Regions from separate parts of the Pantoea sp. CFCC18179 genome, predicted to be linked through region 1. Evidence: predicted binding sites of a transcription regulator. Region 1 holds the regulator's gene; each other region holds the start of a gene.

Region 1 (7,318 bases):
GCGTAGACCACCCTCTTTACCGCGACTAAATACCACCTGCCACAGCTGAATATCACGCGCCCGGAATGCACCCGCGCACGCATTCAGATAGTAATCAAACATGCGTTTGAAGCGTTCGCCATATTTCTCGGCCAGCTCCGGCCAGGCGACCTGAAAACGCGCATGCCAAGCCATTAAAGTGGTATCGTAATCCGCGCCAAAGTTATGCCAATCTTCCATAACAAAATGGTGTTCGCTGGCATCGGCAATTTGTCGCACGGATGGCAGACAACCGTTGGGGAATATATATTTATCGATCCACGGATCGACATTCATATCTGTCGTGAGCGCGCCGATGGTGTGCAGTAAAAATATGCCGTCTGGTTTGAGATTGCGATCAGCAACATCAAAATAAGTGGCATAGTTTTTCGGCCCGACGTGTTCAAACATGCCGACGGAAACGATGCGATCATATTGCTGATTAAGATCGCGATAATCTTGCAGCAATATCGTGACGTCCAATCCTTCACAGCGTTGTTGCGCTAATTTTTGCTGTTCGGCTGAAATGGTTACGCCATGCACTTGCACGCCATAATGACGCGCGGCATATTCCGCCAGACCGCCCCAACCGCAACCGATATCCAACAGCGTCATGCCCGGTTCTAATTGCAGTTTACGGCAAATCATATCCAGCTTGGCCTGTTGCGCACCTTCCAGCGTGTCGGCATCTTTCCAATAGCCGCAGGAATATTGCATATAGGGATCAAGCATCAGCGAGAATAGATCATTTCCCAGATCGTAATGCTCTTTGCCAACAATCCATGCGCGCTTTTTCGACTGCAAATTAGTCAAGCGTGCGGCGGCAATGCGCAACGTATCTTTGAAATGACGGGGTAATTGTTTATCCAGATGGTGTTTTAAAACGCGATGGAAGAACATGTCGAGCTGTTCGCACTCCCACCAACCATCCATGTAACTTTCACCTAAACCCAGTGATCCTTCTTCCAGAACGCGTTTAAAAAAGTCTGGATGCTTTACCTGAATATCCCATGGACGAGTGCCATTAACTGCAATATCAGCGCGCTCTAGCAGTTCGTTGACGATCCGAAACCAGTGGTTTTCTTCAAGGCTCACTTCTTCTATAACAGATGAACTCATAGCTTCTCCATCACCTTCCGATCTGAACCTGAGAAAAAGAATAGCCAATTTCCCAAGACCTGTGAGAGAACTCACGGAAAATCCGTGCGCCAGAAATCCGACGATTTACAGAGGTATGTATTTGAGCAGCAAAGTGGGTCATCGCACTGGTTATCGTGCAGACGCCATCCCGCGACAGGGTCGCAAAGGTGTTACATTTATATTATTGATTTGTAGCAGAATTACTGACCCACCGAGTATATGCTCACGTGGGTCAATATTCAACGGGTTATCGTTAGGTTGCTAACGATAATCGTTGCCTTACTGATTATCTTCGCAGGGACGGGAAGTGAGGGCATTATCACTTTGTGCGCTTAAGCCGCGTTGGCAAACAAAGCCAGCCCATGCCAATACCACGGTGGCGACCATCACTAAAGTGGTGTTGTAGAGCGCGCGTTCCAGTCCGGTTGAAACCAACAAACTGGCGGCGAAACACAAGCCTAACTGGAACAGATTCTGCAAACCGGCGGCTTTGCCGGTAGCGTGTGGGAAAGGCGCAAGCGCGCTGGCAACCACGATGGGGTAGATTGCACCATTCGCCAGCGCCATGCCGCAGAACGGCATTAGCAGTACAAACAGCGAAGTTGACGGCATTAACGCCACCACAAACAGACTTAGAATGCTCAAGCTGTACAGCAGCAGCAACCAAGGCAATAATTGCGCGCCCTGATAACGATTAAGCAGCGCGCGGCAGCCAAATCCACCAATCAGAAACGCAATGGTCTGCGGAATATAACTCAGACCAATATCTGCCGGCGTTAAGCCTGCGGCGGCGAGGATAAACGGCGAACCGGTTAACCAGGCAAAAAAGCTGGCTGAACATGCGGAATAGATTAACACGTTGCCGCTATAAACGCGGGTGTTCAGCAAGCTTAACCAACTTGGCTGTTTGCCTCTGTCAGCACTGGCTCGCTTTACGGCGGGTAAGCGCAGCGTGCCAATCAGCAACACGATAGCAATTAACGTCAGGGTGATAAAAATGCTGCGCCAGTGGAAATGGCCAATCAGCCACGCACCTAGCAATGGCGCTAACGCGGGTGAAAGCGCCACCAGCGGCATAATGGTGGCAAAAACTTTATTCGCCTGCGCTTTTGGATAGCGATCAACCACCAGCGCTTGCCAACTCACCGCCGCAGCACACACACCAATTGCTTGCACAAACCGCAACGCAAGCATCATGTAGACATCGGTCACCCACAGCATGCCCAGGCAGCCAAGGGCAAAAATGGCTAAGCCAGCCAGCAAAATAGGTTTGCGTCCATAACGATCCGACAGTGGTCCCCAAAAAACTTGAGCACAAGCAAAGCCGCCAAGAAACAAGCTTAGGCTCGCGCTAATGGTGCCGGGCGCGCTGGCAAAATCACGCTGCATATCGCCAAAAGCCGGCAAATACATATCGGTGGCAAGAAATCCGAGCATGCTGAGCACGGCGAGGTAAGGCATAAAAGCTCTGGACGACAACATGATGCTTCTCTAATTAGGCAGGTTGAACGGCGGGGAGTGTAAAAGGGTGCAACCTATTTTGTGAAACGCTAATATTTGCGAGGTGCTGTTAAATTTTTTGAAGGCAAGAATATGTGGTCTGAATATGCGTTGGAAGTGGTGGATGCGGTGGCGCGCACTGGAAGCTTTAGTGCGGCGGCGCAAGAATTGCATCGCGTGCCTTCTGCCGTCAGCTACACCGTACGCCAGTTGGAGAGTTGGCTGGCGGTACCGCTGTTTGAAAGACATCATCGTGAAGTGGTGATGACGCCCGCCGGTGAACATTTTGTCCGTGAAGGTCGTTCTGTTATCAAAAAAATGCTCGCAACGCGCAGGCAATGTCAGCAACTGGCAAACGGCTGGCGTGGTGAACTCAGCATTGCCGTGGATTGCATCGTGAAACCCCAACGTACGCGCCAACTGGTGAAAGATTTCTATCGCCATTTCCCCGATATGGAGTTGATCATCAGCTACGAAGTGTTCAACGGCGTGTGGGATGCATTGGCGGATGGGCGGGTGGAGGTGGCGATTGGCGCAACCCAGGCGATTCCAGTCGGTGGGCGCTTCGCTTTCCAGGATATGGGCGCACTTAACTGGCGCTGCGTCGTCAGTCCTGAGCATCCGTTGGTCAATGCAGCTGAATTAAATGATGAAACGCTGCGCGCCTGGCCTTCGCTGGTGCTGGAAGATACCTCGCGCGCATTGCCGCGCCGCATGACGTGGACACTGGACAACCAGCGACGTTTGGTTGTGCCGGAATGGGAAACCGGCTTGGATTGTTTGCAGGCGGGATTGTGCGTTGGCATGGTGCCGGGACATTTAGCGCGTCCGTTGCTGAATCGCCACGCGCTAGTGGAACTGACATTGCCGCAGACGTTTCCCGATAGCCCCTGCTGCGTCAGTTGGTCAGAACAGCGTGCGTCGCCAGCGCTGGATTGGTTATTGGCTTATCTTGGCGATGCCGAAACGCTGAACCACGAATGGCTCAGCGAAACCTCGATTTAACGGCGATAGTCGCGGAACGGGCCGTACGCCACCGAACGGCGCTCAATCAGCGTCGGTTGAACCTCAATGGTTTGCGGATCTTCACGCTTGCTGGTGATGCGATCCAACAGCATTTCCAGCGCTTTTTCACCTAATTCGGCTTTTGGCTGATGCACCGTGGTCAGCGCTGGCGTGAAGTAACGCGCGTTGCGCACGTTATCGTAGCCAATCACTGAAATATCTTGTGGCACGCGTAATCCCATCTCATCAGCAGCACAAATCGCGCCCATCGCCATGATGTCGCCGCCGCAGAATACCGCAGTTGGACGCTGTTTCTGATTAAGGATTTGCTGCATCGCCTGATAGCCCGATTCCGGCTCAAAGTCGCCCTGAACGATCCATTCCGGACGCACCGTAATGCCCGCTTCGCTCATCGCTTGCAGGAAACCGGCATGACGACCGCCGCCGGTATTACGTTCCATCTGACCGGGAATCGCGCCAATGTCACGATGTCCGCGCTCGATCAGATAGCGACCAGCAAGGTAGCCGCCCTGGAAAGCGTTGTCCTGCACGGTATCGGTAAAATCACCACGCGAAGCGCCCCAATCCATCACCACCATCGGGATGTTGCGGTTCTCTTCCAGCATTTGCAGCAAATCGTCTGGATATTCGGAACACATCACCAGCAAGCCATCGACGCGCTTCTGCGCCATCATCGACAGATAAGCTCGCTGCTTCTGCAAATCGTTGTGCGCATTGCCGAGAATCAGCGTATATCCGCGCTCAAAGCAGTGATGCTCTACCGCTTCAATAATTTCGGCGAAGTAGGGCGCTTCACTGGACGTCGCCAGCAAACCCAATGTTTTGGTGTGATTAACCTTTAGGCTACGCGCCACAGCACTCGGCGAGTAGTGTAATTCTTTGATCGCTTCCCATACGGCGTTACGCGTCTCTTCCGCAACGAAACGCGTTTTGTTGATGACATGCGAAACCGTGGTGGTTGAGACACCGGCGCGTTTCGCGACATCTTTAATTGTTGCCATGAAAAAGGTACTCCTGGGCTTATCGCAACTTACTGATAAGTATATTGTTAAACGTTTGCGTCTGCTAATGCTTTTACGGCCCAAAACAGCGGGCTAAATGGGGTTTTTCAGCAGGCAAAATCACGTCATTGCGCACATATTCCAGCACGTGCTTAATCGGTTGCGCAACGAAAGGCGGCGATTCTAGCAAGCCCGGGCCGATAACACGAGATTTTTGCCGGTTGCTATGCCAAAATCGTCATAACCCTAAAGAATGTGTGACTAAGGAGCTGTGATGAGTACTGATTTGAAATTAGCGCTAATGACCACTGTTGGCGCGCTGTTAATGATTATCGCATTCAGTTTTACCGCTATTATGCATTAATAAAAAAGCCGGAGCTGATAACAGCATCCGGCTTTTTTATCTGTGTTGCGCAACCGCTAGCGAATGGTTTTAGGTGTCATCATGCGGCGCGCACCCACGTAGTGTTTCTGCCAGTAATCTTCGCCCAATGCGCTAATCTGAATATCTTTGCCGGTACGCGGTGACTGAATAAATTTGCCATTACCCAGGTAAACGCCAACATGATCGGCAGTTCCGCGGTTATTGATGCGGAAGAACACCAGATCGCCTTTCTCCAGCATTTCACGCTTAATCGGTGCCGCATCGCGCAAGTGATACATTTCATTGGCGGTGCGCGGGAATTTGAATTTCACCAGATCTTTATAAGCGTACCACACCAGGCCGCTGCAATCGAAACCGGTATGTGGCGACGTGCCCCCCCATTGATAAGGCTTGCCGAGCTGACCCATTAATTTGGTCATCGCCGTTTCACGCGCTTTTTGATAGCGCTGGCGGTGCGCTTTGCTCATTTTGATGCCGGTCAGCGCTAGCGCTTCGTCATCGACTTCAATCTCGGAGGATTTTTTCGCCAGGCGTTGGTGCCCGTATTTTTTACCGGTGAGTTTAAGCTGGGATTTTTTGCTGGTGGTATGGTGCAGCGCAGTTTCGGTCTTGGTCTGTTTTTTGAGTTTGAATTTTTGGACTGACGTCAGGCGCGATTTTTTGGTGGTGGTTTTCACCGGGCGTCGCTTGCGGCGCTCGTCTTCACGTGCGCTCTTTTTCTCCGCTTTTGGCGAACTGGCATTAACGGGCGCATGCGGAGAAGCCGCGGCCACATTAAAAAACAGTTGGGCAAAAGCCAGTATGAAAAGCGTAATTAGTAGACGCATAATCCGGTTACAGGTTAAGCAGGCTGATTGGAAACAGACTGCGGCAAAGTGAGAGAAATCTGATCAAACGACCAGCGCCGAGGCAATTCTAATCCACTTTTTTTCCAAAAGGTAAGGCCTTTTTCTATTAATATGTTACCAGATTGATTCTGTAGCAAAAATGAGCTATTTCAGCTGCTTAACCCAGCGAAACTATTGCTAATTATTAATTTATTAATGCTTATTAATGATACGAAAATGTTATTTGTCAGATGTTGATTTAACAAACATGGCGATTAGCATGATGCAAATGCAAAATCCCGTTTTCAGTACGCGGGCTAAATCGCTACAATAAACAAACACGAAGTGAAGGATTAAGGAAGGCAATAATGAGTACTGTTGAAAAAATTCAGCGCCAGATCGCAGAAAACCCGATTCTGTTATACATGAAAGGCTCGCCAAAACTGCCAAGCTGCGGCTTCTCAGCGCAAGCGGTGCAGGCGCTTTCAGCCTGTGGCGAGCGCTTCGCCTACGTAGACATTTTGCAGAACCCGGACATCCGCGCTGAAATGCCAAAATACGCCAACTGGCCGACTTTCCCGCAACTGTGGGTAGATGGTGAACTGGTCGGCGGCTGCGACATCATCGTTGAGATGTTCCAGCGCGGCGAACTTCAGCCGTTACTGAAAGAAACCGCTGAGAAGTATAAAGAAGCGGAATAATGCAGAAGGCCGACAAATGTCGGCCTTTTCTTTATCTACTCTTCGACGGATGCATCGTCTGTTGACTCTTCACCGATTGCCAATGGCCAGCCGCCAAGGCGTTTCCAGCGATTCACCAACTCACAAAACAGCGTGGCCGTTTGCTCGGTGTCATATAACGCTGAATGCGCCTGCGTGCTATCAAACTCCATTCCCGCCGCTTTACAGGCTTTAGCTAACACCGTTTGCCCCAGCACCAAACCGCTTAATGCCGCAGTATCGAAGGTGGCAAAGGGATGAAACGGATTGCGCTTCAGGCTGGCACGCTCGGCGGCGGCCATCACGAAGTTAAGATCGAAAGTCGCGTTGTGCGCCACGATGATGGCGCGATTGCAGCCGCTATCTTTGGTGCCTTTGCGCACCATTTTGAAAATCGCATGCAGCGCTTCGTATTCACTCACCGCGCCGCGCAACGGATTGGTCGGATCGATACCGGTAAACGCCAGTGCCGCGGGATTAAGAATGGCCCCTTCAAACGGTTCTACGTGGAAATGCAGCGTTTCATCACGGTGTAACCAACCTTCTTCATCCATTTTCAGTGTGGTGGCAGCAATTTCCAGCAACGCATCGGTTTGCGCGTTAAAGCCGGCTGTTTCGACATCAATCACGACAGGATAAAAACCGCGGAAGCGTTGGTTGAGAGCGTTTAAAGCGTTCGATTCAGACATCAGGATCTCATGG
Region 2 (7,318 bases), on a different contig from region 1:
CCCGGCGCTCGCGCAGCGTGTTCACCCCTAATCCCCACACCAGCAGAGCTATCACCGCAACAATCGCGAGCAGTGCTAACCCCGCGCGGCGGGTAAGCGATGCATTTTGCATAGCAAGTGTCTCCCTGATTTGAAAAATCGTTTGATATAGTGACGTCATTCCCAGAATGGCGGCGTAGCAGCAAACCTCACAACTACGAAAATCCTTCACCCTGTCAAATTACAGTTAAAATGACTCTTTACCGATGCTTTTACAGTGAATAACTGGAAAGCACCGATTAAAGCTATAGCAATGCTTACGGATAAGCGCCAGTTTTTGCGGCAAAATCAGGTAGATAGTAGTTACAGAAATACGTGTTCAGGCCGCGTGGAATAAGGCATCATCCGACAATAAAAAAATTTCATCGAAATAGGTGACGCCGTCACAAACGGGCGCACGCAGAGGAAACTGCGGTGAACAATTTTCAGCTAGCCTTGTTAGAAAATTAGGGAGACGTATGACTGAAACGGCTGAATTGAACACGGAACATCGCCATTGGATTCTCATCGGCTGCATGCTAGCGATGTTTATGGCGGCAATTGAAGTCACCATTGTGGCGACGGCGATGCCCACCATCATTGCCGATTTAGGCGGTTTTTCGCAGTTTGGATGGGTATTTTCCATCTATTTGCTGACGCAAGCCGTTAGCGTGCCGCTTTATGGCCGCTTAGCCGATATGTGGGGCCGCAAACGGCTGCTTTTTATTGGTGTCTCGTTGTTCTTGCTGGGTTCGATTTTGTGTGGTTTTGCCCACAGCATGCTGTGGTTGATTGTTTTTCGCGCTTTCCAGGGATTAGGCGCGGGCGCGATTATGCCGCTGACATCGACGATTGTCGCTGACGTCTATTCCCCGCGTGAACGTGCGCATGTACAAGGTTGGTTGTCCAGCGTATGGGGCATTGCTGCAATCATTGGACCGCTGAGCGGCGCCTGGTTGGTGCAGCATTTTAGCTGGTCAGTGATTTTCTGGGTCAACGTGCCGATCGGCGTGATTGCCATGTTGTTGCTGGCGCGTTTTCTGCCGGCGCGTGAACATCATCAACAAAACTCACTTAATCTCACCGGCAGTTGCTGGCTAATGATCAGTGTCGCAGCGTTGCTTGTCGCCTTGCTGCAAGCGGAAGTGCTCGGCTTGTGGTTGGTGCCATTCTTGTTGTTGGCGGTGTTTGCAGCTTGGCGATTGAAGCATCATGAACAACGCGCGACGGCGCCGTTATTTCCTTTGGAAATTTGGCGCAGCCGTTTGATTGTGGCGGGCAATATCGGCAATCTGATCATTGGTGCCAGCATGATGGGCATCAGCGCATTTTTACCGACTTGGATTCAAGGCATTACCGGCGGCACGCCGCTGCAAGCGGGCAGCGCATTGGCGATGATGTCGATTGGCTGGCCGCTGGCGAGCACCCTCAGTGGCCGATTAATGCTGATCACTTCATATCGATTTACCGCACAGTTGGGCGCGCTCTTGCTTATCACGGGTAGCGCGTTATTGCTGCTATTACGTAGCGATAGCTCGATCATGCAGGCCGGATTTACTGCCTTTGTGATTGGAACCGGCATGGGCATGACCAGCACCACTTTTTTGGTGTCGGTGCAAAATCATGCGCATTACGATATCCGCGGCATCTGTACCGCATCGATCATGTTCAGCCGGATGCTGGGTTCAGCATTAGGAACGGCGCTACTCGGTGCGGTACTCAATCTCAACCTGTCACTGCGTTTACCACAAGCAGACGATCCGATGCAGCAAATCATGTCGCATCAAAGCCGTCAGGCGCTGCCGGAAGCCACTTTGCAGCACTGGACCGGGCAGATTGCCACGTCGTTGCATTGGGTATTTGTGGTGTCATTGCTGATCGCGATATTAACGCTGTGGGTTGCCTGGCTGATGCCGCGTCAGCGGCCGGAAGCGGAGTAAAAGCAGGGCGGCTAGCTCGCCGCCCGAAGGGACTCTTTATTGCGCTGGCGCGTCTTGCGAACTGCCTGCGCTGTCTGGCACGTTGCTATCCGCATCGCGACCATTCTTCTTATAGACGATTTTCTGTGTGTCGTTCTCACAATGGCCAACCACCTGGCCACCGGCTTGATCGGCCTGATCGTTAGGCACGATATCCAGGGTGAAATCGCCTTCCGCGACACCATTGTTGATGATCTTTTTGCTGATGTCCGCTTTCACACTTTCGCAAGAAGCTTGTGCCAGCACCGGCAGTGCCAGCATCGCCAGCAGCAGAACTGCATTACGTTTTTTCATCGTTCACTCCTTTGGTCAGAATTCCTTTAAAAACTATAGCAGTGTTAACGCATTACGGTGCAACCGGGCGCCCGGTACGGCGATCAAGGCAACGCAGGGTATTCGGTTCCCAATACGCGTTGACGTTGTAGCTCTTTTCGCAGGAATCGCGGGTATCAAAGGCTTTATCGGTTTTATCGAACTCTTTCTCCACGCGAGTATTCACCATGTTGCGCAGATTTTTCGTGTCGTTCCACTGCTCTTTGCTTTGACGCGCGGCTTCATTGCTCGAGGCGCTGCTGCCGTCTTCGATGATCAGGCGATCGGTTTTGGCAAAAGCGATTGGCGCAGCCAGTAATACGCTGGAGGTCAGCACCGCAGCCAGCAAAGTAGAAAACAGGTTTTTCATCGTGACTTCCTTTAGTTAACACCATTACAGCTGGGATCGCGGCTGTAACAACACTGTGCGCTAGTATATCATCGCTGCTTCTTTGCTCACCAGCGCTGAGCCATTTGTTTAAGTAACAGAGAGAGTTTGTATGCTGCTAAAAACCGCCTTGCTGTTTTTTATTACTGCGATAGCGGAAATTGTTGGCTGTTTCTTGCCGTGGTTATGGTTGAAGAAGGGCATGACCGCATGGCTATTAGTTCCGGCGGCAGCCAGTTTGGCGATGTTTGTTTGGCTGTTAACCTTGCATCCGGCGGCCAGCGGACGGGTTTATGCCGCATACGGCGGCGTCTATGTGTTAACGGCTTTGATCTGGCTGCGTGTGGTGGATGGCGTAAAGTTGAGTACCTGGGATTGGGTCGGCGGATTGGTAGCGTTAAGCGGCATGCTGATTATCGTTTCAGGCTGGGGCCGCGGTTAGAGTATTTGTATTGTCGTAGGGTCGCCATTTATGGTGACCGGGTGCGCAAAAGTGCGCACCCATAAAATCTAATTAACCCTTATGCACCTTCAAACCGGCAGTGGTTTGCGTGACTGGCATGATTTCTAAAGTATTGATATTGACGTGCTTCGGCAGCGTAGTCACCCAATATACTGCTTCCGTCACATCTTCAGCGGTCAACGCCGTCGTTCCTTCGTAAACTTGCTCAGCTTTATTGTCATCGCCTTTAAAGCGTACGTTGGAAAACTCGGTGCCACCAACCAATCCTGGCTCAATATCGGTGACACGCAGCGCAGTGCCGTGCAGGTCGGTACGCAGGTTGAGGCTGAACTGGCGCACAAACGCTTTGGTCGCGCCATACACGTTGCCACCCAGATATGGCCAACTACCGGCAATCGATCCGATATTCACAATATGACCGACGTTGCGTTCCACCATCGCCGGCAGCACCGCACGCGTCATGTACACCAAACCTTTATTGTTGGTGTCGATCATATTTTCCCAGTCTTCGATATTGGCTTTATGCGCAGGTTCCACGCCCAACGCCAGGCCAGCATTGTTCACCAGCACATCGATATCGCGCCATTCAGCGGGCAGGGAAGCAATCACTTCATCAATGGCGGCACGATTGCGCACGTCGAGTTGCACGGTATACAGGTTGTCGCCCAACTCATCTTTCAACTCTTTTAAGCGCTCAGCACGGCGACCGCTGGCGATCACTTTATGACCTGTAGCAATGAAGCGGCGGGTGATACTTTGACCAAAACCGGCAGTTGCACCAGTAACAAAAATAATCATCTCACTGTTCCTTAAACGATTTCAGGTTATCTGCCACACCTTAGCATTAACCTCGAACCCTTGCTCATGAAAAGCCAAAGCAGCGTGTTGCAGAATTTTACCTGCACAGTACAAGTGCATTAACGCACCACGAACGCGCAGGGAATGAAGTCTTCTTCACTGCCAAAAATCCGCTCAACACAACGAATGTTAAATCGCAACCGATTGCGAATGTAGGCAACCGGTTGCGCACACGATTGCAATCTCATCGTGACAGAAAAAATGGGATTATCAATGCATATTATTGAAAATAAACACTATTTTTTGTTATTTGGATTGGCACGCGCTTTGCAAACACTGTTTAAGGCAATCATCTGCACAAATAAAAGATCCAAGGAACCCTTATGCCTTACGCACCCGAAACGCTGCTGCGCGCCAGCTTCTTTGATTTTACCGCTCTGGCCGCGCAGCCCGACGACATCGCCGCCAATGCGCGCTATCTCGAAGATGGTCTATTAACGCTGCGTGATGGCAAAGTAGTCAGCCTTGAAAGCTGGCAAATCGCAGAAGGGCGTGTTGATGCGGCCAACGTCATCGATCTGCGCGGCAAACTGATCGTGCCGGGTTTTATCGACACCCATATTCATTATCCACAAACCGAAATGATTGGCGCTTTTGGCGAGCAGCTACTTGAGTGGCTCAATCAATACACTTTCCCGGTGGAGAGCCAATATCATTGTCCCGATCACGCGGCGCAGATGTCGGCATTCTTCCTGCATCAATTGCTTTCGAACGGCACCACCACGGCGCTGGTGTTTGGCACGGTTCATAAGCAATCGGTCGATGCGCTGTTCAGTGCGGCACAGCAGCTTGATATGCGCTTGATAGCTGGCAAAGTGATGATGGATCGCAACGCGCCGGAATATCTGACCGAAACGCCGGAACAGAGTTATCAGCACACGCGGGAATTGATTGAACGCTGGCATCAACGTGGTCGTCTGAGCTATGCATTAACGCCGCGTTTCGCCCCTACGTCATCACCAGAATTGCTGGATAAAGTCCGTCAACTGCGTGATGAGTTTCCAGATGTTTGGATGCATACGCATCTGAGCGAAAACCAGCAGGAAATTGCCTGGGTTAAATCGTTATTCCCAGAGCGCGCAGGCTATCTCGACGTCTATCATCATCATCAACTGACTGGAAAACGCAGCGTCTTTGCCCACTGCTTGCATCTGGACGATAAAGAATGGCAATGCCTGCATGATACCGATTCGTCAATTGCTTTCTGCCCAACCTCAAATCTGTTCCTCGGGAGCGGTTTGTTCAATATCAAACGTTGCTGGCAGCAAGGCGTACGTATGGGGATTGGCACCGATGTCGGAGCAGGAACCACCTTTAATCTGCTGCAAACCTTGGGCGAAGCCTACAAAGTGGGCCAGCTGCAACAATACAAACTCAGCGCCTGCGAAGCCTTCTATCATGCCACGTTGGGCGGCGCGCACGCCTTGGATCTCGATGATGTGATTGGCAACTTCAATCCCGGCAAAGAGGCCGATTTTGTGGTGCTCGATCCGGCGGTGTCGCCGTTGCAAAAACTGCGTAACGCCAATAGCAAAGATATTTGGGAACGTCTGTTTGTGATGATGACCTTGGGTGACGATCGTAACATCGCGCAAACCTGGGTAAGTGGCAAACCGGTTTGGCAGCGTGAAACTGAGGAGCAAATCGCATGATTCAGTTTTTACTCAACAATCGTTTAATCACCGAACATGAGCTGGATCCCAATCTCACCGTGCTCAACTATTTGCGTGGCCAACAGCAACGGCGTGGCACCAAAGAGGGTTGCGCCTCGGGCGATTGCGGCGCTTGTACCGTTACGTTGGGCAAAGTGGTTGAAGGTAAAATGCACTATCAAGCGGTGAACAGTTGCTTAACGTTGGTGAGTAGTTTGCAAGGTAAGCAACTGATTACCGTAGAAGATCTCAAACAGGGCGGCGAATTACACAGCGTGCAACAAGCGATGGTGGATTGCCACGGTTCGCAATGCGGCTACTGCACACCAGGTTTTGTGATGTCGCTGTTCACGCTGCAAAAAAATAGCCAGGGCTGGGATCGCCATCAGGCTGAGCAGGCACTGGCGGGGAATTTGTGTCGTTGCACCGGCTATCGACCGATTATGGATGCGGCACAACAAGCCTGTGCTTCATCTGTTAACGATGAATTCAGCGACAATGCCGCTGCGCTGGTACAGCGTTTACAAGCGTTAAGCAGCGATGAGGTGCAGAGCATTGAAGCCAATGGCAGTCGCTGTTATCTACCGAAAACCGTAGCGCAACTTGCTGCGCTGTATCAGCAATATCCCGAGGCACGTTTGGTGGCCGGTGGCACCGATTTGACGCTGCAAATCACTCAGCAATACAAACGACTGCCGTTATTAATCGCGCTGGAACAGATTGATGAATTGAAGCACTGCTCCGAAGATGCAGAGAGTTTTCACCTTGGCGCGGCGGCGTCGTTACATCATTGTTATCAATTTCTCGCACCACACATTCCGGCATTTAGCGACATGTTGGAACGCTTTGCTTCGCTGCAAATTCGTAATCAAGGCACGCTGGGCGGCAATATTGGCAATGCGTCGCCCATCGGCGACGGCGCACCGATGTTACTGTCGCTAAATGCACGGCTGGTGTTGCAACAGGGCGACAATCTGCGAGAAGTGCCGCTGGATCAATTTTTTACCGCGTATCGTCAAACGGAATTACAAGCTGGCGAATTTATCCGCTCCATCACCATCCCTAAAGTGACATTGTCACCCAACTTTGCGGCATGGAAAGTGGCAAAACGCCTCGACGACGATATTTCAGCGGTGTTTGCCGCCATCAATCTGCAAATCGAGAGTGGATTGGTGGTTGAAGCACGGTTGGCGTTTGGCGGTATGGCGGCGACACCGAAACGCGCACTGGCGGCAGAAGCTGAATTGCTTGGTCAGCCATTGAATTTAACCAGCATTGAAAAAGCCTGTGCCGCATTGGGCACAGACTTCCAGCCACTGAGTGATTTTCGTGCCAGTGCGGATTATCGCTTACAGGTGGCGCGCAATCTGCTGCGCCGCTATTACGCGCAGGCTTGTGGCGAACTGACCATTGCGGAGGTGTCGCGCTATGTCTCATAACCGTCCGGAACTCAACGAAACCTTACTGAAAACCCAGTTTGCCAGCACCATGCAAACGGGCGTCGGTCGCAGCAACAAGCATGAAAGTGCCGATAAGCATGTTTCCGGCGAAGCCATCTATATCGACGATAAACCGGATTTGCCGGGATTGCTGCATCTTTGTCCGCGCCTCAGCGAACATGCGCATGCACGTATCACCAAATTGGATG
Region 3 (7,318 bases), on a different contig from region 1:
TGCCGCTGATTCCTGTCGATAAATCTAAACCGCAGCAAGACTGGAGCAACTACGGCCGTACGCCGGGTGGCGACCGTTTCGCCGCCATCGATCAGATTACGCGCGACAACGTTAAAGATTTGCAGGTTGCCTGGACCTTCCATACTGGCGATACGCCAATCAGCCCAACCGGTAACGGTGCGGAAGATCAGCAAACACCTTTGCAGATTGGCAACACGCTGTACCTGTGCACCCCGCACAATAACGTGATTGCGGTGGCAGCAGACAGCGGTAAGCAAATCTGGAAACGTGAAATCAACGCACAGGCCGAAGTATGGAACCGCTGCCGTGGTTTAGCCTACTTCGATGCCACCAAACCGTTGCAGCAGCCGTCGCAGCCGGGTTCAACGCCGGTTATCGCGGCAGTATTACCTGCGGGTGATACCTGCCAGCGCCGTATCCTGATGAACACCATCGATGCGCGCCTGATTGCTATCAACGCCGATAACGGTGAACTGTGTGACACCTTTGGTACGCACGGTGTGGTGGATCTGAAAGTCGGTTTAGGGAAAGCGCCAGACCCGCAATATCAGCTGACTTCACCGCCAGCGATGGCCGGAACCACCGTTGTTGTCGGCGGTCGAGTTGCCGATAACGTACAAACCGACATGCCTGGCGGCGTATTGCGTGGCTTTGACGTGATTACCGGCCAAATGCGTTGGGCGTTTGATCCAGGCAATGACGATCCAAATGCGGTGCTGATGCCGGGTAAAGATTACACCCGCAGCACGCCGAACTCGTGGGCACCAATGTCTTACGATCCGGCAATGAACACCGTGTTCCTGCCGATGGGTAGCTCGTCAGTGGATCTGTGGGGTGCGAACCGTACCAAACTGGATCACACTTACGGCGCGTCCATCCTGGCGCTGGATGCTACTACCGGTAAGCAGAAGTGGGTTTATCAGACCGTACATAACGATCTGTGGGACTTCGACCTGCCAATGCAACCGAGCCTGGTAGACTTCCCGATGAAGGACGGCACCAACAAGCCGGCCGTGGTTATCGGGGCCAAAACCGGCATGATTTGGGTGTTGGATCGCCTGACCGGCAAGCCTTTGACTAAAGTTGAAGAGCTGCCAATGCCGCAGGGCCATATCCCGAACGAGCAGTACACCAAAACTCAGCCGCATTCGGTTGAGATGCCAAGCATCGGTAATCAGAAATTGACCGAAGCAGATATGTGGGGCGCAACGCCGTTCGATCAGCTGGCGTGCCGTATTGCCTTCAAAGGTATGCGTTACGATGGCCTGTTCACGGTACCGGATACTGATATGTCGCTCAGCTTCCCAGGTTCACTGGGTGGCATGAACTGGGGCGGTATCTCGTTCGATCCGAATAACCAATACATGTTCGTTAACGACATGCGTTTGGGCCTGTGGGTACAGATGATCCCACAAGACACCAGCAAATCTGCGGCAAGCAACGGTGGCGAAGCGATCAACACCGGCATGGGCGCAGTTCCGCTGAAAGGCACACCGTATGCGGTTAACAAAAACCGCTTCATGTCGCCGCTGGGCATTCCATGCCAGGCTCCGCCATTCGGTACTTTGTCTGCGATTGATATGAAAACCCGTCAAATCGTGTGGCAGGTGCCAGTGGGTACCGTGCAGGATACCGGTCCGTTTGGTATCAAAATGCATGCGCAGATGCCAATCGGTATGCCGACCTTGGGCGGCACGCTGGCTACACAGGGCGGCCTGGTGTTCATCGCGGGTACGCAGGATTACTATCTGCGCGCCTTCGATAGCTCAACCGGTAAAGAAGTGTGGAAAGCGCGTCTGCCAGTGGGCAGCCAGGGCGGTCCAATCAGCTATGTTTCGCCAGAAAATGGCAAGCAGTACATCCTGATCTCAGCGGGTGGCGCGCGTCAGTCGCCAGACCGTGGTGATTACGTGATTGCTTACGCGCTGCCAGACAGCAAGTAAGTTCGAAGCATGAGAAAGGCCGACATCATGATGTCGGCCTTTTTTTATCACCATCCGTGGCAGACACCTTCCATTAAGGTACCTTATTTACTGCTGCTTGGAGGGACGACGGCTTTTTTGACCTCCTTTTCTTCCAGCTTCCCTGGCTCTTTCAGGATCGTTTCTGAAATTACCCCCGCTGACTTTGCCGCCAGCACTACCTGCTTCCCTGGCGCGCTCCGGGTCTTCTGCAAAGTTCCCGGCACCACCTCGTTGCGATTTTTGTGTCATAGCAGAGACCTCATCTAAGGGTGTTTTCTTCGACGTGGACTAGCTAGCCACTTACTGAGTATAGTCAGTAAGTTAGGTCCTGCCTTGAGAGATCTCTGAGAAGCTATTCACCATCGCGCCACAACGCTTGCAGCTCGGCGGGCGCAGACTGTTCCGGAATCAAAATCACCAGCGCACCGGCTTCGTGATGGGTGGCATAGGTAATCTGAATGCGGTAATAACGTTGATCGCCTCGGCCGATGTTGGCCGCCTGATCTTCCGGCTCGCCAAGCGGCAGCGCTTGTTCGAGCACCTCGCAAACGCGCTGTTTTTGCGGCTCTGGCAATTGCGCCAGCGCAAAGCGTCGTTCGCCGCGTAGTTTGGGGATAAAAGCGATACCGCCTTCACGTGCCAGTTCGATGATCGCGTCATCGGTGAGTTGAATGTTCACTTTACGCCTACCTGCTGCCAGGCGGATTGGATGGCGTCCGCCACTGATTGATTAAAGCGCGTACTGGCGTGCTTAACCGTGAAGCTGGCAAAGGTGCTGAAGTCGGCATCCTGTGGCAGCGTTTTATCGCACAACGTGTCATACCAGGCTCGTCCCGCCAATTCCCAGGCAAAGCCGCCCAACGCTTTAGCCGCAAGATAAAATGCCCGATTGGGAATGCCGGAATTGAGATGCACGCCGCCGTTGTCATCGCGCGTCTCGATGTAATGCGCCATATCGGCAGGCTGCGGATCTTTGCCCAGCACCGGATCGTCATAAGCGGTGCCGGGAGCCGACATCGATCGCAATCCTTTGCCATTGATGCCTTTTGCCAGCAAACCTTCACCGATAATCCAGTCGGCCTGATCGGCGCTTTGTTTAAGGTGGAACTGTTTCACCAACGAACCAAATACGTCAGACATTGATTCGTTTAAGGCGCCGGCCTGCTGGAAATAGATCAATCCGGCTTCGGTTTCCGTCACGCCGTGCGTGAGTTCATGCGCCACCACGTCCAGCGCGATAGTGAAGCGATTGAAAATCTCACCGTCGCCATCGCCAAACACCATCTGCTGGCCGTTCCAAAAGGCGTTCTGATACTCCTTGCCGTAATGCACGGTGCCATCAAGCTTCAGCCCTTTGTTATCCAGTGAATTACGTTGAAAGGTTTGCCAGTAGAAATCGTAGGTGATGCCGAGATAATTCCACGCTTCTTCGGCGGCGATATCACCGTTGCTCGGTTGACCTTCGTCGCGAATCAAGGTGCCGGGTAGATTTTGTGTGCCTTCACCATCGTAGATAGCGCGTAGCACGGTGCCGGGCTGGGCGGTGGTTACACTGGCGGGTTGGCGATTATGTTCGCCCATCAGTTGTTGCACGTGGGTGAGGGTGCGACGCGCGTAGTCTTGTTGCGCGCCAGAGCAGTTAGCAATGATATTACGCAGGATGTACGGAGGAATAACGCTGTGAGTCATACCAAACTCCCTGGCTGATGTATGTACCAGAAAGTATAGACCCGCGCGATCATATCGGGGCGGCCTTGGCCCGGCCGTTTAAGCGTCGGTTAAAGGCTTTTTACGGCGCGGCGCTTTTTGTGGCTCCAGTGCTGTTACCTGACTTTCCACCCAACCATCATCCAATCGGGTGCGCAGCAAATCACCTTTATGCAACTGCCTGGTTTTCTTCACCACCTGGCCCTGATTGTCAGTGGTGACGCTAAAACCACGCGCCAGCGTCGCCAAAGGACTTACACCTTCCAATTGCGCCGCCAGATTGCCAAAACGTTGGCGATTATGACTGAGTTGCTTTTCCATGCCTTGCTGCAAACGATAATGCCATTGCTGCAATTGTTGCTGGGCGCGCAGAATCCGGCCTTGCGGCTGCTGCGCATTGAGGCGTTGTAGCAGACGATCTTGCTGACGATTGGCGAGCCTCATGCGTTGATCCATCGCTTCGCCGAGACGACGCTGGAGCTGGAACAGCGCGGTTTGCTGTCGCGCCAGACGCAGTTGCGGATGCTGCTGCTGCAAGCGATGTTGAATGCGGGTAAAGCGCCGCTGCTGCTGCGCCAGATAGTAATCCATCGCCATTTCCATGCGCTGCTGTTGTGACTGCAAGCGGCGCAATAGTTCTAGCTGATTGCGGCTCACCAGCTCGGCCGCCGCAGAAGGCGTTGGCGCGCGCAGGTCGGCAACAAAATCGGCGATGGTGACATCGGTTTCGTGTCCCACCGCGCTGACGATCGGCAAGCGGCTGGCGAAAATCGCTCGGGCCACGCGTTCGTCATTGAAACTCCATAAATCCTCCAGCGAACCGCCGCCACGGCCAACAATCAACACGTCGCACTCATCACGTTGGTTAGCCAGTTCGATGGCGCGCACAATCCCAGCCGGCGCGTCTTCACCTTGCACGGCGGTGGGATAGATGATGACCGGCAATGAGGGATCGCGGCGATGTAGCACGCGCAGCACATCATGCAGCGCTGCGCCGGTCGCGGACGTGATCACACCTACCTGACGCGCCGGATCCGGCAACGGCTGTTTAAATTGCTGATCGAACAAACCTTCCGCCGCCAGGCGCGCTTTAAGCTGCTCAAATTGTTGTTGCAGTAAGCCTTCGCCAGCCGGATGCATGCTTTCGATAATCAGCTGATAATCACCGCGCGGTTCGTAAAGCGTAATGCTGGCGCGCACTAAAACCTGCTGACCATGTTGCGGACGGAAGGTGACGCGGCGATTGCTATTGCGGAACATCGCGCAACGCACTTGTGCGCCATCATCCTTTAGCGTGAAGTACCAATGGCCGGAAGAGGGCTGGGTAAAATTTGAGATCTCAGCGCTGAGCCACACCAGGCCCATCTCATTTTCCAGCAGTTGACGCACCGTGGTGTTCAGGCGACTAACAGTAAAAATATTGGCGGTTGGCGGTAGCGACATGTGATGTAGATCAAATTTTAAATCAGAGGGTTAATTAACCGATACTACCTTTCTGGCTCGCAGGATCAAGACTTTTTCTGAAAAAACACTGGAGGCAATCGGTTTCGGCCTGTATAATGCCGCGGCAATATTTTATCTGTTTTAATCGCCCCCAGGTGGAGATATTGCAATGTTAAGAATCGCTAAAGAAGCCCTCACATTTGACGACGTTCTGCTCGTTCCCGCTCACTCCACTGTCTTACCGAACACGGCTGATCTCAGCACTCAACTGACGAAAAACATCCGTCTGAACATCCCAATGTTGTCCGCTGCAATGGATACCGTGACCGAAGCCGGTCTGGCAATTGCATTGGCGCAGGAAGGTGGTTTGGGCTTCATTCACAAAAATATGTCGATTGAGCGCCAGGCTGACGAAGTGCGTAAAGTTAAGAAACACGAAAGCGGCGTAGTCACTGACCCGCAAACCGTGTTGCCGACTACCGCGTTGTCTGCGGTGAAAGAGCTGACCGAGCGTAACGGCTTTGCTGGCTATCCGGTGGTGAACACCGATAACGAATTAGTCGGCATCATTACTGGCCGTGACGTGCGTTTCGTTACCGATTTGAGCCTGCCGGTTTCTGCGGTGATGACACCGAAAGAGCGCCTGGTAACGGTGAAAGAGGGTGAAGCACGCGAAGTTGTGCTGCACAAAATGCACGAAAAACGCGTTGAGAAAGCGCTGGTGGTGGACGACAGCTTCCATCTGCTGGGCATGATCACCGTTAAAGACTTCCAGAAAGCTGAGCGTAAACCTAACGCCTGTAAAGATGCTGAAGGCCGTCTGCGTGTCGGTGCTGCGGTGGGTGCGGGCGCTGGCAACGAAGAGCGTGTTGATGCGCTGGTAGCTGCGGGTGTTGACGTGTTGCTGATTGACTCCTCACACGGCCATTCAGAAGGCGTGCTGCAACGCATTCGTGAAACCCGCGCTAAATATCCAAATCTCGAAATCATCGGCGGTAACGTGGCAACGGGCGCAGGCGCATTAGCGCTGGCCGAAGCTGGCGTGAGCGCGGTGAAAGTCGGTATCGGTCCGGGTTCAATCTGTACCACGCGTATCGTCACTGGCGTTGGCGTGCCACAGATCACTGCGGTTTCAGATGCGGTTGCTGCGCTGGAAGGCACTGGCATTCCGGTTATCGCTGATGGCGGTATTCGCTTCTCTGGCGACATTGCCAAAGCGATCGCTGCGGGTGCTGCTGCCGTAATGGTTGGCTCCATGTTTGCGGGTACTGAAGAATCTCCGGGCGAAATCGAGTTGTATCAGGGCCGTTCGTTCAAATCTTATCGCGGCATGGGTTCTTTGGGCGCGATGTCTAAAGGCTCTTCAGACCGTTACTTCCAGACCGATAACGCTGCGGATAAATTAGTGCCAGAAGGTATCGAAGGCCGCGTGGCTTACAAAGGTCGCCTGAAAGAGATCGTGCACCAGCAGATGGGTGGCTTGCGCTCTTGCATGGGGCTGACCGGCTGCGCCACCATTGACGATCTGCGTACTAAAGCGGAGTTCGTCCGCATCAGCGGCGCGGGCATCACCGAAAGCCACGTGCACGACGTGACCATCACCAAAGAGTCACCAAACTACCGCATGGGTTCATAATCCCGTAAAATTTAGCGCCCGGCACCCGCCGGGCGCTTTTATTATTAAGTCCATCCCAATGGAAACGCCTCAATGACGACTGAAAATATTCATAAACATCGCATTTTGATCCTCGATTTTGGTTCTCAGTACACGCAACTGGTTGCGCGCCGCGTGCGCGAACTCGGCGTTTACTGCGAGCTCTGGGCGTGGGATGTCACCGAAGAGCAGATTCGCCAGTTCAACCCGAACGGCATCATTCTTTCTGGCGGTCCGGAAAGCACCACCGAGCTGAACAGCCCGCGTGCGCCGGAATACGTGTTCAACGCTGGCGTGCCAGTGCTGGGCGTATGCTATGGCATGCAGACCATGGCGATGCAGTTGGGCGGCAAGGTTGAAGGTTCGAACGAGCGTGAATTTGGTTATGCGCAGGTGGAAGTTCTGACGCAGAGCGCTTTAGTGCGTGACATCGAAGATGCCATCAGCGCAGCCGGCAAACCGCTGCTGGATGTGTGGATGAGCCACGGCGACAAAGTCACCGCTATCCCAGCCGGCTTCGAAACCGTTG
Region 4 (7,318 bases), on a different contig from region 1:
GAACAGCACGAGGAACAGTTCGGGATCAAAATCGACATGCAAGCCGAAGACCGGTAAGGCGAGGAGCGCACCGGCGGCAATTTGCACCAGCGGCAGCGGAATTTGAAACGGCAGAATACGTGCCGCCACGCTGGAGAGGGAAACCACCAGCGTCATGATGAGAATAGTAAAGAAGATTTCCATGCTTTCCTTAGGCGAATCATTTTCATTAAAGCGATGTTGTTGCGCTGGAAAGTGTAAAACAAAACGCCGCACAGCGGGGCAACCCGATGTGCGGCGAGAGCAAGAAAGAGAAAAATCTGGGGATTAATCCACTTTGCCGTTAGATGGCCCAGCCACCCGCGTAGAACGCCACTAACGCCACAGCAATCACCACGGTGCCAATATTCAGCTTGCGCCATTCACCAGCAAACAGGCGACCGATCACCAGCGAAGCGAAGCCCAGCATGATGCCGGTGACGATGTTGCAGGTCAGCACGATGAACACTGCGGTCAGCAAACCGGACATCGCATCGACGAAATCATTGAAGTCGATTTTGGCGACGTTGCTCAACATCAGCAATCCAACGTACATCAGCGCAGGCGCGGTGGCGTAAGCAGGAACCAAATAGGCCAGCGGTGACATAAACAGAATCACCAGGAACAGCAAACCGACCACAATCGCCGTCAAACCGGTTTTGCCGCCCGCCGCGGTACCCGCCGCCGATTCGATATACACCGCCGCAGGCGATGCGCCCACCAGACCGGCGAAGATGCTGCTAACCGAATCGGTGGTTAATGCGCGTCCGCCGTTGATGATCTGGCCATCTTTATCCAGCAGATTTGCCTGACCCGCGACCGCGCGAATGGTGCCGGTAGCATCAAATACCGCGGTCATCACTAACGCCAATACGCTTGGCAGCACTACGGGTTGCAACGCGCCCATGATATCGAGGCTAAACATCGCCGATTGACCGTTGGCATCTTTCAGGCTCGGCATGGCGAACAAGCCTTGGTAAGTCACGGCCGGATCGAAAATCAGCCCGAGAACCGAAATCGCAATAATGGTCAGCAGAATACCGCCCGGTACGCGACGTTTTTCCAAACCGAAAATGGCGGCCAGACCAATCAGCGACATGATCACCGGGAAGGAGACGAAGTGGCCCAACGCCACCGGCAAGCCCGGCGCAGGATTCTTCACCACCAGGCCAATGCCGTCTGCGGCAATCAGCAGCAGGAACAGGCCGATACCGACGCCGGTGCCGTGCGCCACGCCCATCGGCAAGTTGCGGAGTATCCACGCACGAATGCCGGTGACCGAAATCAGCGTGAACAACAAGCCCATTAGGAACACCGCGCCCAGCGCTACTGGCACGCTGATGTGCTGACCGAGCACCAAACTGAAAGCGGTGAAGGCAGTCAGCGAGATAGCGCAACCAATGGCCATCGGCAGGTTGGCCCACAAGCCCATGATGATTGAGCCAAAGCTGGCGACCAAACAGGTGGCAACGAATACCGCCGTCGGTGAGAAGCCGGCTTTGCCCAACATGCCGGGCACCACGATCACCGAGTAGACCATCGCCAAAAACGTGGTTAAGCCCGCTAAGACTTCCTGACGCACGCTGCTGCCGCGTGCTGAAATGTTGAACCAGGCGTCCAGTTTTCCACTGGCCGGGCGCGATTCGCCAGACATAGTTATTCCTCAATATTTTTTTGTGATGTGAGTCGCCGCACGGCGCACCTTTGCCGATCCCTGATGGCGGTTTTTCAAGCTGAAAATCCAGGCAAACGTTTACGTCGCCGCGTATTCCGATCCGTAAAAAGGGGCGCGGAAAAAAGGCAAACGATTATCTGGCGTTTGGCATGGGGTTTTCAACTACTAATCGTGGGTAGAGCAGGACAAATCCAGGGACGCTGTGTTTTAGGCGCGCATAAATGCGATGATGCGCTCTGGTTTAGGGTTATTTGGTCACCATAAATGGCGACCCTACAAAACCGCAGAATGTAGGGTCGCCAGTTATGGTGACCAACCAAATCAACTCTGAAACTGAATCGGGCCGCCCTGCTCCAGCGCGCGTTGCCAGGCGGCGCGTTGCTGCATGGTTTCCAGCCAGCGGGCGGTGGCGGGCATTTCACGCAGGGAACCGCGCATTTGCAGCGCCAGCAGCGGGAAACTCATCTGCACATCGGCAATGCTAAAACGTGCACCGGCAAAAAAACGATGCTGGCTGAGATGCTGTTCGATCACGCTGCCGTGCAACGCCAACTGTTTATTCAGCCACGCTTTTTGAATGCCTTTGCTTAACGCGATGCCCGCCGGACGCAGCAGCCACGGCACCGGCTTCTTGCCAAATTGCGCGAACACCAGTTTCATCACCAGCAGCGGCATCAGCGAACCTTCAGCGTAATGCAGCCAGTACCGCGCCTGAATCTGCTCCTCTTCATCGGTTAGTGCCAGTTGGTGCTCGCTGTCGTATTTCAATTGCAGATATTCGAGAATCGCGCCCGATTCGGCGATCACCCGGTTGCCGTCGGTGATCACCGGCGATTTGCCCAACGGATGCACCTTCTTTAATGAATCCGGCGCCAGCAAGGTGTTTTCTCGCTGATAACGTTTGATTTGATACGGCACCGACAGCTCTTCCAGCAGCCATAAAACGCGGTGCGAACGGGAATTTTCCAGATGGTGAACGGTGATCATGCGGTTTTCCTTGCCGGTAAATGTTTCCCGGCAAGTATAGCGGATGCGGGCTTAACGCTTCTGTTCGTCTTGTTCAGGATCGAGCAACACCGCGCCGGAACCTTGCTCGCCCAAACGGTCACCCGGATTACGCAGCGGGCAATCGCGCATCGATAAACAGCCGCAGCCGATGCATCCGTCCAGATCGTTACGCAACCGCGTCAAGGTTTCGATGCGTTTATCCAGCTCTTCGCGCCAATGCTGGGTTAGCGCGTCCCACTCTTGCGTCGACATGCGCTTGTTGGCTGGCACGTGATTCAAACTGTCGCTGACCGTTGCCAGCGGAATGCCGATGCGTTGGGCAATCTTGATAATCGCCACGCGGCGCAACACATCGCGGCTATAACGCCGTTGATTGCCGCCGTTACGCGAACTAAAAATCAAGCCTTTGGTTTCGTAGAAGTGCAGCGCCGAGACCGCCACGCCGCTGCGCTTCGCCACTTCACCGGGCGTCAGCACCGGCTTCGGGTAATTGCGTTCTTTTTTCATTTAGGGCCTTTACCTCAAGTTAACTTGAGGAATTATACTCGCACCCCAGCAAAACTTCGAATTTCTCACCAGGCAAAAAACCATCAGAAGGATGAGGCTATGATGCAACAGGAAATCATTCATTCACTGACTCACTGGATCGATCAGAATCTGGATAAAGCGCTGTCGATTGATGAAGTCGCGGCAAAATCCGGTTATTCAAAATGGCACCTGCAACGTATGTTCCGTGCAGTCACGAAACAAACGCTGGGTGGCTATATTCGCGAACGCCGCCTGACATTGGCTGCTGAAGCGCTGCGCCAGACGCAACGCCCGGTATTCGATATCGCCATGCAGTACGGTTATGACTCGCAGCAGACGTTCTCGCGCGTGTTCCGTCGTCAGTTCTCGCAAACGCCAACTGCCTATCGCCACACCATGCGCCGCCAGGCGATGATTCAGCGTCCACGCTTGCTGAGTTTTGATTGCGCCGACAACAACATGAACAGTTTTGCCCAGCGCACCACCGGCGAGTGCTGCCCGGTTAGCTGACCTTTTCTGCGCGCCCTTCGCGGGCGCACCTCTTTTTGCCCGCCTTCTCCCGCAATTACCTATCTCGCTTCGATAAAAAATTTTCTACCATACCAGGTATAAATTTTGTTCAAAATTTAAAATCGAGTGATATAATGTGAGCCAAATCACACTTTCCACTATGCCGTAGACGGCCAGAAGGGCCTCCCTGACCTTCCTTCTTTGCCGCCAGTGATGTCGATCGAATGTCGGGGATATCACTGATTTAAGAGGCTTTAGAGATGGCTACGTTAACCACCAGTTTGATTGTTATGCGCTGGGAATTGCTGAGTGCGGTAATGATGTTCTTCGCCAGCACCATGAAAATTCGACTGCGTCAAAACAGTCATCACGTGATGGCGCTGCTGTGCGGTGGCATTGGTGTTGGCATGTCTTGCTGGTTCGTGACCGGCCTGCTCGGTATTACTTTGAGCATGGAGAATTTGCACAACTTTATGGAAATCTCCAAAAACGCCTTTATTCAGGTGATGAGCCAGACGCCAACCGATTGGCCGATGCCTTAATCGCCGCCAATAAAAAACCCCGCATCTGCGGGGTTTTTTATTTTGCTGTGTGATTATCAAATTTTCTTCAATACGGCGGGAATCGCGACTTCGCCCACCGAGACGCCCGGTATCTTTGCACCGCGACGATCCTGAATCCACATATCACCCATCATCTGATTAAGTCCCCGATCCAAACCGGTCACCAATCCTGCACCCGGCGTAAAGGTCAGTTCGCCGAAGTAGATCTGCTCGCCATCGATGTACCAATCCACGCGGACGTAATCGAAATCACTCGCCAGCTTTTTGCTTAAATCTAACGCGTGCTGTAACTGCGCCATTTGTTTCGACACATCCAGCCCGGTATCACGAATTTTGTGATACGCCTCGTTGAGGTTGTTGACGTAAAAATTCATCGACAACAGCGGATTGCAGCGGTTGTAGATCACCTGCAACACATATTCAAAGTTGCCATCGCGCTTGTTGAACATGTGGAATTTGTAATCAATTGGCGCAGTTTTACCATCGCCAATGTACTGCTCCACCAGAATGCGCGGCTTAATGTAGCGATAGTGAATCTCACGCGCTTCATTGGCGAAATCGGTTTTCAGCCAGCGATGACAATCGCTGATGATCTGCTGTTTCTTCAATGCATCCGGTTCTTCCAGCAGGATCTCTACCATGTTGGAACCGTGATTCGGCTTGATAACGGTATTTTTCCAGCGTGGCAGCGTGTGCAGCGAGCTAGGATCGCTGGTTTCATACACCAGCGGGATCAGGTATTCGCTGCCCACTTTCTCGGCGATGTATTCGCGCACCGAATATTTATCCGACAGACGACCATAAATCTGGTAATCGCCGTGAACGAATTTGCGGTACATCACTTTCTCATTGAAGACCTTTGGCTCACGCAGGTTTGGCAATTTGCGAAACTTGTGAAAATAGTAAATCCGGTCCTGGTAAGACCAAGGCATCTTCTTGATGAAATACTGCAAACTTCTTCTGAGTTCATCTTTCAACTTGAGCATATCGGACCTCATTTGTAGGTTTTGTAGTTGAGTGAGGAAACTTGAATCTTTTGGATGACGCCGTTTTTGAAGAAGTAATTCATTACGGTAAGGGACAGCAATTCTGAGATGAAGACGCTCCAGGCGGCACCCATGATGCCGTAGCCCTGAATCAGCCACCATGAAAGCGGCAGACTGATCACCATCAGGCAAACGATTTTCTTCAGCAGATAATTGAACCCGCCCTCTTTGACCATGTAGCGATACGCTACAGTGCCCATCGCCGAAAAGCAGGTTGCTAACGACAACAACGTAATGAGACTTCCTGACTGTGTGTACTCGTGACCATACAAAGCGATGATGATTTTTTCGCCGTACATCGCGATCATCGCTAACAACAACAATGAAACACCCATGACATAGCCATTAAGCCGCGCGGTGAGCTTGATGGCGGCTTCTCCACGCTCGCGGAAAATTTCCGAAAAGCAGGAAGTGATGATGGCCACGGGGATGAAAATCCATGAAGCCGAAATAGTATTCGCCGCGGCAAATAAACCGAGGTCACGCGCCGAAGCGATACCGGCTAAGAACATCTGCGCCGCTTTGACCTGCACCGAGATAAAGATGCTGGAGATCGCCAGCGGCAATCCGGCGTACAGCAGATAGCGCCAATAGGTGTTGCGCTTATCCTGCGGCGGCGCGATGTCCTGATTTTCGCGATAGAAGTTGAAGCGTTTGATGACGTAAGGCACCAGCGTGACCGCCACAATCGACACCGTCAGCCACAGCGGATTGAGATGTAGCCAGGCAATGGTGAAACTTAAACTGAAGCCCAGCAGCAAACCGACTGAGTTGGCGATGGTGTTGAGTCGCGAGGCTAAACGCGCGTTGTTATAAACACTGAAGGTATCCTGCGTCACAAAAACCGAGGAAATAAACGAGGCCAGTGCAAAGGCGAGGAAATTCTCCTGCATGTTGTACCAGACCCAAATCAACACCGGCAGCGATGTCAGCAACAGCAAAACCATGCGCATGTTGCGTGCCACTGTCATCAGGCGTAGGCCTTTTGGCGCGCTTTTACTGATGCGTTTAAACAGAATGGTTTCCGTGCCGAAAATCGCCACGGTTTGCACCATCGAAAACAGCGAGGTCGAAAACGCCATTTGGCCGAAGATGGTTGGGCCAAAGGATTTTGCCACGTAGGAGGTCACAAATATGACGCCGAACACGGAGACAATCTTTTCAGACATCATCCAGGCGGCATTCGACATTACGCTCAATTTCATTGACTGATCCTTAGTATTACGTACTACCACAACTTTCGGTACAACGTCCTTGAAATGAATTAACAAGCGCTCAGTGGGCCTGACTTAATTTATGAACTTCAAACCAAACTGGTCCGAAAAATGAGATTCGCGTCAGGTATTAGATAATATATTCAGGAAAATTCTGATTATATCCGGTGCGAAACTCTGTGGATGTAAACGATTTCAGCCTAAATTCTAAGCAAAAGTTTACTAGCACACCCCGATATTTACGCAACTGGGTTATGCCGAATTCACAATGAATGTAGTATTTTTCTGCATTTGGGATGGAATGAATTTATATCAAAAACCTAAAGCCAGGAAGGCGTTCAACGCCATTGGGAATAAAATAAGATTTATCCCATGATGATATTTATTCTAAATATCTTAATTTAACCCTCGCAATTCTAATCGCGCACTTTAATACTGCATTAATAGTGTTTTTGCAGTGCCAGATATTAATACAGTAATTCTCATCCACTAATTGATAAGAAAGGTAATAGCATTTATGAGAAAGTCACGATATAGCGAAGAGCAAATCACAAATGCCATTAAAGCTTCTGAAACGGGAGTGAAAGTCAGGGAGATTTGTGAGGAGCTAGGCATTTCCGAGGCCACTTTCTATAGCTGGAAGAAGAAATTCTCTGGTCTTTCTTCCGAAGAAGGTCGCAAAATCAAGGAGCTAGAAGATCAGCTTCTTAACCTCACGCGCGAGCTGCAATCACTGAGCTCCGATAAAGAAATGCT

What was found. Region 1 encodes PurR, which represses purine synthesis genes. Its sites were predicted from a motif close to CANGCAAACGTTTGCNTG; they were not measured.
Region 2: the regulator PurR is predicted to act here: its motif matches at 4,152-4,169, upstream of guaD (guanine deaminase).
Region 3: the regulator PurR is predicted to act here: its motif matches at 5,227-5,244, upstream of guaB (IMP dehydrogenase).
Region 4: the regulator PurR is predicted to act here: its motif matches at 1,761-1,778, upstream of ACPUC7_RS10105 (NCS2 family permease).

The regions. Positions count from the first base shown of each region.
Region 1 is NZ_JBNBPM010000006.1:93,831-101,148, forward strand. Features, by position in the region: gene cfa (cyclopropane fatty acyl phospholipid synthase) at 1-1,137, opposite strand, end outside; gene punC (purine nucleoside transporter PunC) at 1,438-2,640, opposite strand; gene punR (DNA-binding transcriptional activator PunR) at 2,752-3,663, shown strand; gene purR (HTH-type transcriptional repressor PurR) at 3,660-4,685, opposite strand; gene cydH (cytochrome bd-I oxidase subunit CydH) at 4,960-5,049, shown strand; gene ACPUC7_RS13405 (C40 family peptidase) at 5,106-5,897, opposite strand; gene ACPUC7_RS13410 (Grx4 family monothiol glutaredoxin) at 6,263-6,598, shown strand; gene rnt (ribonuclease T) at 6,634-7,305, opposite strand.
Region 2 is NZ_JBNBPM010000001.1:20,956-28,273, reverse strand. Features, by position in the region: gene ACPUC7_RS00140 (ABC transporter permease) at 1-112, opposite strand, end outside; gene ACPUC7_RS00135 (MDR family MFS transporter) at 498-1,958, shown strand; gene ACPUC7_RS00130 (DUF1161 domain-containing protein) at 1,995-2,291, opposite strand; gene ACPUC7_RS00125 (DUF1283 family protein) at 2,344-2,679, opposite strand; gene ACPUC7_RS00120 (YnfA family protein) at 2,813-3,139, shown strand; gene ydfG (bifunctional NADP-dependent 3-hydroxy acid dehydrogenase/3-hydroxypropionate dehydrogenase YdfG) at 3,212-3,958, opposite strand; gene guaD (guanine deaminase) at 4,342-5,670, shown strand; gene xdhA (xanthine dehydrogenase small subunit) at 5,667-7,109, shown strand; gene xdhB (xanthine dehydrogenase molybdopterin binding subunit) at 7,099-7,318, shown strand, end outside.
Region 3 is NZ_JBNBPM010000010.1:106,336-113,653, forward strand. Features, by position in the region: gene ACPUC7_RS18190 (glucose/quinate/shikimate family membrane-bound PQQ-dependent dehydrogenase) at 1-1,964, shown strand, start outside; gene ACPUC7_RS18195 (con-10 family general stress protein) at 2,052-2,234, opposite strand; gene ACPUC7_RS18200 (protealysin inhibitor emfourin) at 2,338-2,664, opposite strand; gene ACPUC7_RS18205 (M4 family metallopeptidase) at 2,661-3,674, opposite strand; gene xseA (exodeoxyribonuclease VII large subunit) at 3,753-5,135, opposite strand; gene guaB (IMP dehydrogenase) at 5,305-6,771, shown strand; gene guaA (glutamine-hydrolyzing GMP synthase) at 6,844-7,318, shown strand, end outside.
Region 4 is NZ_JBNBPM010000004.1:112,041-119,358, reverse strand. Features, by position in the region: gene ACPUC7_RS10110 (Na+/H+ antiporter) at 1-183, opposite strand, end outside; gene ACPUC7_RS10105 (NCS2 family permease) at 323-1,672, opposite strand; gene ACPUC7_RS10100 (glutathione S-transferase family protein) at 2,015-2,680, opposite strand; gene soxR (redox-sensitive transcriptional activator SoxR) at 2,732-3,208, opposite strand; gene soxS (superoxide response transcriptional regulator SoxS) at 3,308-3,739, shown strand; gene ACPUC7_RS10085 (YjcB family protein) at 4,000-4,281, shown strand; gene ACPUC7_RS10080 (ATP-grasp fold amidoligase family protein) at 4,338-5,288, opposite strand; gene ACPUC7_RS10075 (oligosaccharide flippase family protein) at 5,297-6,553, opposite strand; gene ACPUC7_RS10070 (transposase) at 7,080-7,318, shown strand, end outside.